Regions from separate parts of the Paraburkholderia sp. GAS333 genome, predicted to be linked through region 2. Evidence: predicted binding sites of a transcription regulator. Region 2 holds the regulator's gene; the other holds the start of a gene.

Region 1 (4,291 bases), on a different contig from region 2:
GTCTTCCTTGACCGGGAATTCGGGTACCAGGACAGCGAGACAATCCGGCATCCCGTGCAGATGCCAATATGCCTTTTCGGGTCGCGACAGGTCCTGCGGTGTCAGGCGATATTCCCCTTTCGGCGCGCGCGTACGGGCGAGCGTAACCAGCTCAGACAGGTTGCCGTAGCCTTCCCGATTCTTCGCCAGCAGAATCAGCCCGAACGCGGGGGAGCCGTCGGCATTGACCAGCCGGAAGTACGAGCCGACGATAAACGGCAACCCGACTTTCTTCGCGGCGACGTGGGCGCGGACGACGCCTGCGAGCGAACATTCGTCGGTGACCGCGAGCGCTGAGTAACCCAGTTGTGCGGCACGCTCAGACAGTTCCTCGGCATGGGACGCTCCATGCAGGAAGCTGAAATTCGAGAGGCAGAAAAGCTCGGCATACGCCGGCAGGACATTGAATGTAGTGTCCATGACGCATCAGCCGAACAGTCCGTGCAGGAACCAGCGCTGCTCTTCCTCGGCATCGCGGCTGCTAACGCGCTCGCGGTATATCCAGTAGCAGCTCTGGTCGTGCGCCTGCGCAACGAAGTAATCACGCGTCACCAGTTCACCATCAAACCAGCCGGCTTCGATGCGCTCGCCCGGGGAAACCATCCGCAACGGAGAACCATAGAAGGGACGATGCTGACGCATCAACAGCCTAACGGGGTTGTCCAGCATCCACGTCGGCCTCGGAAGGCCCAGCGGAAGTGCGTCCTGCTTTGACTTTTGCGCTACCGGGAGCCAGCGGTTCGCAATCTCAGGGCGATGGTCGGCACTCGGTGCGGCCCGAAGAACATTCTCTTCGCCCAGCCGCGCGACGAGAAGCTCAAGAAGCCTTGCGTGGTCTTCCTTGGAGCCGCCGGGCTCCGGGAAGAGCGTGTCTGAAGCTGGCGCCGCGGACTCCACCCGGGATGCGTCGAGCCGCAATGCGATGACGGGCGCAGTAAGCTCAATGCGGTGGAGCCGCTCCTTGAGCAACCTGACAAGATGTTCCTCTTTCCACGTAGGCTCGCCCAATGCGATGTCGATGGCCGTCGGCGCGATGGCGTCGCGGCCACGCTCATGCTCTAGGAGCAGCCTGATGCCGGTAACAGCCAACTGCTTGGCGCACAGCCAGCCGCACAGTTGAACTATGAGCCGATGTGCAGCACACACGGCACCGTCCGCATGCTCGATGCGGTCTGGCAATTCGATGCGCACCGAAAAATTGGGTGGCAATTCAAGCCACTCGAACAGTTCGGGCGCGGTTCCGAACGCACGGTCCAGCGAGTCGAGCAGGTGTTCACCACATCGTTTCTGCAAGCCGGCGCGGGGCAGGCGCCTTATGTCGGCGACGGTCTCGCAGCCGAGCCCTGAGAACCACTCACCGAACGGCCGCACTTCGGGAACCGCCATCATTGGGAGGGAGGACAGGCGTTGCTCGAGCGATGCCAGTTTGAGTACACGACGATTGCCAGACTTGGCAAGCAGCCATCCGCCCTGACCGGTGGGCGCTGCGCTAATGCGAGCAGTTAGCCCGAGTGTCCTGAGTACAGCCTTCGCTTCGCGACACAGCGCAAGCAGCCCGCCAAAGAGCCGCAAGCTGGCGCCGACTTCGACTACGACGGTCGCTTCAGCGAGCAAGGCAACCTCCGGTGAGAAGCGCATCAGTGCAACTCCGACTTCCCGTTGCGCGGTGTCCTCCTTGCCCGCGTCGCGTTCGTGCATCTCGGTTTCTGGCGATAGCGTCAACACACCGCCGCGCTTCATTCCGAGGCGTACTCCTGCAGCGCGAGCCGCGTTGTCAGCGATGACAACCTTGTCTTTCTCAAGGACAGCACTCCCATGCGGCGGCTCAGGTGACCACTTCGGTCGGAAGACCTCGAGCGGCAACTTCGGCAAGTGGACGGCGAGAAAGACGCGCATGTTGGGAAAGCAGAACAGGAGTTGGCTGAAGGGGAATCGACAGAGGCTCTGCGCGAGAGGGCCCTCGTCGTTTCACAATGTCGACGGTCAGACCGTCCGCTGATGGTCTCAAAGCGAGCCGCAATAGCGCGGGCGATGAATCCTGCGCGGCGGCCAGTGGTCTGACCATCACAAACAGGGTCTCGGATGATTGCGCCGCCAGATGCAGCCGGCGAAGCGATGAGGCTTGCGCGTACTGCGTCCAGAAAATGAGTGCGCCGCAGCTACCTGCGCGCAGAATCTGCTCGGCCGACCAGAGCGCATCGGCTGTCTTCTGCGCTTTGACCCGCAGGACCTGCTCGATGGGAAGTCCGATGTAGCTCAATCCGAGTCCGCTTGGCGTGTGGGGCGGCTGTACGAAAGCAACAGGCCGATTCGCACTCGCACTCAGTGCTGGGCGCAAAAGCCTTAGCTCTCCCACGCCGGGTTGCTGGACCAGCAAATCGATAAGCGCGCCGACGGGCCAGCCTCCGCCGGGAAGCTCTGCGGATAGCGCCGCGTAGCCCGTTTCGACAACGCGGCCGCGGCCACGCGCGAGCTGGGACGCTCGCCATAGCGACGGATGAATCTCTTCGGCGGTGGCGGCTGCGCTAGTCACGTGGCATCAAGGTACTGTATATTTATACAGTATCGTACACGCAAATCCACGAGAGTGAACTGACACTTTTAAACTCTTGGCGCGGATATGTAAGAGTTTTCTGCTGGGCAAACGGGTCAGGAATGGTTGGCAAATCGCCGACAGTGTCATGCGCACCCGTTGGTCGCGGGCGAAAATTCGGAGCCGGGCGAGATATTAGGCATTCGACCGGACGGAACATATGACCTACGTCATTTGAAGGGGCTGAATCATGAGAGCCGATGAATGGGTTCGGGAAGCAGAACGGGAAACGAAGCTTGTCGATGCGTTGTACAAAGCTCGTTCCCTTATTTCGATGCACAACGGTATGACCGTCAAATGCGACGGCGAAGAATGGCCGCTTGACTTCGGCCTAGAGCTGAACATGATTGATGCAACGTTGAAAATGGTCGGGGTTGAGACCCGGCGCGTCGATTCGGCGTCAAGCAGAGTTGAGCAAACGCCAATTCCTAGCGCAAAATAAAACTTGCTGTCGCGTCAACCTGTGGAAAAACAACGCCGAAGTCGCGGCGAACGACATCACGGTTGCTTGCAGGGAGGAAAAATGAAAACAGTCGCCATCAAGGACATTCGCCCGACGCAATTCACGCACGGTCTTCGCGAAATACTCCAAAAGACCCAGTTCTATAAGTCGCTGTCTGGTCAGGACCTGAAAATGGCCATCGCCGAAAAACCGGTACCGCTAGTCCTTGGCTCCGGCGGGGTGCCGTTCGCGATTGACCATCATCATGTAGCGACTGCCCTGCGGCGCGCTGGGATAAAAATGATGCCTGCTGTCTTGGTGGCCGATTTGTCGAGTCTGTCATATCAAGATTTCTGGCTGTCGATGGACAACAATCGCTGGACCTATCCATATAACGCCACAGGGCAGCGGCAAAGTTTTGAGGACATGCCCTTGCACATATGGGAGCTGGAGGACGATGTATTTCGCAGCCTCGCGGCATCGGTGCGCGATGCTGGTGGCTATGAGAAAACTACCGTCCCGCTGGAGGAATTCAGATGGGCCGATTTCTTCCGTACGCGACTACCAATTCCGGATACTGAAGACGAGTTTTTGTCCGTGCAGCGACGTGCGGTCAAGCTGGCGAAAAGCAAAGCTGCAGCGGGATTACCTGGATTCGTAGGCGGCGTCCCAGGTTGCAAGTCGCGGAGAAATGCAGGCTCAGAAACTGAGAGGAATCGTTCGAGTCCGAGTATTGGACATTGACTTCGCTAAGCTCTCGAAAAAAAACAGGAAGGCAATCGTGGATGCACTTATCGCGCTGTTCGGAGAAGGAAAGGACCTCTCTTCGTTTCAGATGGGAGCACGCGCCGCAGGGACATTTTTCACGGCACTTATTTTCATTCGTATTTCCGGGCGCCGTTCATTTGGACAACGTTCACCTTTCGACTACGTTGTCGCCATTCTGCTCGGAGCAACGATGAGTCGCGCAATCGTCGGCGCATCCCCTGCATTGCCGACATTTGTAGCGTCCCTTGTCATCGTACTCATGCATCGAGCTTTGGCTTGGGCGTGCGTCCGGTCACATACGCTGGAAGTGTTTGTTGGAGGTGTCGAGCGAGAGCTATTCCGCGATGGAAGTTTCGACAAACAACAAATGCTGGCTGCGCTGGTCTCGCGAACTGACATCCTCGAAACCGTGAGGAAGGAACTCGGCACAGAAGCGCTCGATAAAGTGC
Region 2 (4,291 bases):
AGCATGTCGACGCGGTTGATGGCGTCGACATGCGCTAACCGCGCACGTCCCTGACAATAAAACGGAGGCTGGCGTGAGTTTCAGGCCAGCGGATCACTCGTTCAGATTGATCGCCGTGAGCTTCCAGGTGAACAAACCTTCGCGCTGAAAAATTGCCGAATAATTTGCGTCACCTTCGCCACGTCGGTAAGTCACGACAAACTCGTTGATGCCGCGATAACCTGCCGTAGTCTCCCGCGCTGGCGGTTGCGTAGCGCTGGCTGTGTCTCCAGTCGGAGCGGAGGTTGCCGCATCTGCTGCGGGTGCATTGCTGGCATCAGGCGGCGCGGGTGGCCGCTCGCCCGGATTGCCACGCGGCGGCATGCCATTCAGCAATGCCGCGACGCCGTCCGGTGTCGCATAGGAATCCACCAGCGGTCCGATCAACGTGACGCCGATCATTGCGCCGATGGTGGCCATTTTGCTGTCGGCATCGGCGTCCAGCCGACGTGTCAGCATGCCCGTTATCTGCTGCTTCAGGCTGTCGCGTAGAGCGGGAAAATCGACGTATTGATTGACGGTTTGCGCGTCACGCGCATCGGCTGCACGTTTGAGGTTTCTCAGCGCGATATACGGTGATGCGTAGGCGAATCCCAGCGCGGCGATCACCACGATCACGATCAACGTGATGATCAGCGGGCGGGTTGCGCTACCCTCGCTGCCCTTCATGCGTGTGGGAACTGTCATCGAATGGAACTCCGATCAGGTTGGATGTCAATGTGGACCACTGCCCCGCAAGAACAATCCCATTCTATGCAAATATCTGAGTGGCAGCCCCGAAAAGCACATGCAGCAATTGGCTGGTTATGTGCGATGTGCGGTGTGATCGCGTGGCGCAATCACATGCATAACTGCGTAAGACAGCCGTCTTACAAAGCCGCTTGCTAACTCAAGGCTGGTTCACGGTTCGCACGGAAAACCCGCACGCGCTCCGCTTACCCCTCGAACACCACACCATGAACATTCGCTTCTTCTGCAATGCAGTGATCGATCATCCGGCATACCGCGTCGACCGTGCCGACCATGATGAGCCGCGACGGCCCGTGATAAACACGCACCGGCGCGCGCCGTGCAGGCTCCGTCATATTCAGGCTTGAATTCAACGACACGCGAGCAAAAGCCGGCAACGACGAGGGCAAGCTGGATGCGCTTTCCGATGAGTCGAACAGCGATGGAGTGCTCGCCACCGGCGCCTCAAATGACGAACTTGAGCAAGGCACAAGCTTGCGCAGATGGCGCAGACGACCGAACTGGCGAAAAGGCAGCAGGCGGGCAAGGCGTTCCATGAGTCTCTCCAGGCGATGCAGCAATGATGCAGCGTTGGTTAGGCGAACCGGCGCAAGCGAAACAACGGTGACGCGTGCACGAACTAAGCGCGGGCGCTTAGAACTCGCCAGGACGAATCAACCCAACGGCGATTCCTTCCAGCGCGAATTCCGCACTGCCGGTCTCGACGAAGATGTTTTCGTAATCGGGGTTTTCCGCGATCAGCTCGAGGCCGTTCGGTCGGCGCTTCAGGCGCTTGACCGTAACGTCGTCGCCGAGTCGCGCGATGATGATCTGGCCGTCTTTGGCCTCGCTCTTCTTTTGCACCGCAAGCAGGTCGCCGTCGAAGATGCCTGCGTCGCGCATGGACAGCCCGCGCACCTTCAGCAGGTAGTCGGGCTTGCTCGAGAACAGCGCCGGGTCGCATGCGAAATGCTGCGAAATATGTTCCTGCGCGAGGATCGGACTACCGGCAGCCACGCGGCCGATGAGCGGCAGCGACAGCTGCATGATGCTCGGATGCGGCAGGGTGAACTGATGCGGTGCGTCGTCCGGACCGGGCAACAGGCGGATGCCGCGCGATGCGCCGGCCGCGAGTTCGATCACGCCCTTGCGAGCAAGCGCGCGCAGATGCTCTTCTGCCGAATTGGCTGAGCTGAAGCCCAGCTCGGCGGCGATTTCCGCGCGGGTGGGCGGAAAACCGGAGCGTTCGATCGCCCGGCGGATCAGATCGAAAACCTGCTGCTGTCGTGCGGTGAGTTTTGTCATGGCCACTGTATGTATGAACAGGTAGCTGTATTTTTATACAGTATTCGGCGCATTTCAAGCTTTACTTTAAGTTCGTCACGAACGGGGCCGCTCCAGCGTCGACATAGGACGCTGAAACACCCGTTTTCGTGCCGCAACGCCTTATCCCGCTGTCGTTACCACTTTTACGTATTAAAGAATGAATAAACATTATTTTTAATGATGAAAGCCCTTCGATAGACTGGCCTCCGAGTTGGCGCTCATGTGCACGTGACCGCGACGCAAAACAACATCACACGCTGTTTTCAGCGGACCACACGCGGAGAAAGTTGGCATGAACCATCGGAACACGGGACTGGCGGGTAAAACGAAGCAACTGATCGCGGCGCTTGCGTTCGGCGCGGCGAGCGTCGTCGGCGGAATCACGCAGGCGCATGCCGACACGACGCTGCTGAACGTTTCCTACGATCCGACGCGCGAGCTGTATCAGGACGTCAATCAGGCATTCGGCAAGGAATGGAAGGCGAAGACCGGCGAGACCATCACCTTCAAGCAGTCGCACGGCGGCTCGGGTGCGCAGGCTCGCTCGGTGCTCGACGGCCTGCAGGCCGACGTCGTCACGCTTGCGCTGGCTTATGACATCGATGCGCTCGCCAACAAGGGCATCGTCGACAAGGGCTGGCAGAAGCGCCTGCCGGACAACGCGTCGCCGTACACGTCGACCATCGTGTTCCTGGTGCGTAAGGGCAACCCGAAGCACATCAAGGACTGGGACGATCTGATCAAGCCGGGTGTGTCGATCGTCACGCCGAATCCGAAGACCTCGGGCGGCGCGCGCTGGAACTACCTCGCAGCATGGGCGTATGCCGAACATCAGCCGGGCGGCAACGACCAGAAGGCGAAGGAATTCGTCGGCAAGCTCTACAAGAATGCCGGCGTGCTGGATTCGGGCGCGCGTGGCGCGACCACCAGCTTCGTGCAGCGCGGTATCGGCGACGTGCTGATCGCGTGGGAAAACGAAGCGTTCCTGTCGTTGAAGGAATTCGGTCCGGACAAGTTTGAAATCGTCGTGCCGTCGGTCAGTATTCTGGCCGAGCCGCCGGTGGCAGTGGTGGACAAGGTGGTCGACAGGCACGGCACGCGCAAGCTCGCCGAGGCTTATCTGAACTTCCTGTATAGCGAGGAAGGTCAGGAGATCGCGGCGAAGAACTTCTACCGTCCTCGTTCGAACAAGGTGCCGGCCGAGCTGACCGCCAAGTTTCCGAAGCTGAAGCTGTACACGGTGGACGATTCGTTCGGCGGCTGGACCAATGCGCAGAAAACGCACTTTGCCGATGGCGGCGTGTTCGATTCGATCTACCAGCCTCAGTAATTCCGCCGATGCCTGTCGAGGCAGAGGCAAAAAGCGGCGCGGCAACGCGCCACTTCCGAGCGCGCCCAGTGGGCGCGCTTTTGGCTAACCGGCGTACGGTGGCCGCAAGCGTCGAGCGAAGCCAGTGTTCGAAAACACAAGCATCAACCTGAAAGAGTATCCAGCATGACGACGTTCACCTTCCGGAAGCCGAGCGCGTTGCCCGGCTTTGGCCTGACTCTCGGCATCACGGTGGCTTATCTGAGCCTCGTGGTGCTGATTCCGCTTGCGGCGACCTTCCTGAAAACCGCCACGCTCGACTGGAGCCAGTTCGTGCGCGCGGTTACTTCGCCACGCGTGCTCGCGTCGTACCGGCTGACGTTTTTTTCCGCGCTCGGCGGCGCGCTGATCAACGCCGTGTTCGGCTTTCTGGTCGCGTGGGTGCTGGTGCGTTACACCTTCCCGTTCAAGCGCATTGTCGATGCCGTGGTCGATCTGCCGTTCGCGCTGCCTACTTCCGTGGCCGGTATTTCGCTGGCGGCGGTCTATTCGGGCAACGGCTGGATCGGGCAGTTTCTCGAACCGCTCGGCATCAAGATTGCGTTTACGCCCGCGGGCGTGCTGGTTGCGCTGACCTTCATCGGCTTGCCGTTCGTCGTTCGTACGGTGCAGCCGGTGCTCGAAGAGTTCGAGCGCGAACAGGAAGAGGCCGCCGCGTGCCTGGGCGCGACGCGCTGGCTGACGTTTCGCCGGGTGGTGTTGCCCGCCGTTTTCCCGGCTTTGTTGACGGGTTTCGCGCTCGCGTTCGCGCGTGCGCTCGGCGAATACGGCTCGGTAATTTTCATTGCCGGCAATGTGCCGATGAAGTCGGAAATCACATCGCTGCTG

Evidence for each region. The regulator LexA, encoded in region 2, represses DNA repair genes until DNA is damaged. The targets are predictions, from matches to a motif close to ACTGTATNNNNATACAGT.
Region 1: imuA (translesion DNA synthesis-associated protein ImuA) is a predicted target of LexA. The motif match lies at 2,586-2,603, and genes of this name have one in related genera.

What each region holds. Positions count from the first base shown of each region.
Region 1 covers NZ_JBNDKS010000003.1:603,698-607,988, reverse strand. The annotation lists gene ABH945_RS18470 (error-prone DNA polymerase) at 1-459, opposite strand, end outside; gene ABH945_RS18465 (Y-family DNA polymerase) at 466-1,935, opposite strand; gene imuA (translesion DNA synthesis-associated protein ImuA) at 1,865-2,572, opposite strand; gene ABH945_RS18455 (hypothetical protein) at 2,823-3,074, shown strand; gene ABH945_RS18450 (ParB-like protein) at 3,156-3,818, shown strand; gene ABH945_RS18445 (DUF421 domain-containing protein) at 3,856-4,291, shown strand, end outside.
Region 2 covers NZ_JBNDKS010000001.1:1,688,745-1,693,035, reverse strand. The annotation lists gene ABH945_RS07530 (DUF2939 domain-containing protein) at 94-726, opposite strand; gene ABH945_RS07525 (hypothetical protein) at 975-1,325, opposite strand; gene lexA (transcriptional repressor LexA) at 1,423-2,073, opposite strand; gene ABH945_RS07515 (sulfate ABC transporter substrate-binding protein) at 2,387-3,424, shown strand; gene cysT (sulfate ABC transporter permease subunit CysT) at 3,590-4,291, shown strand, end outside.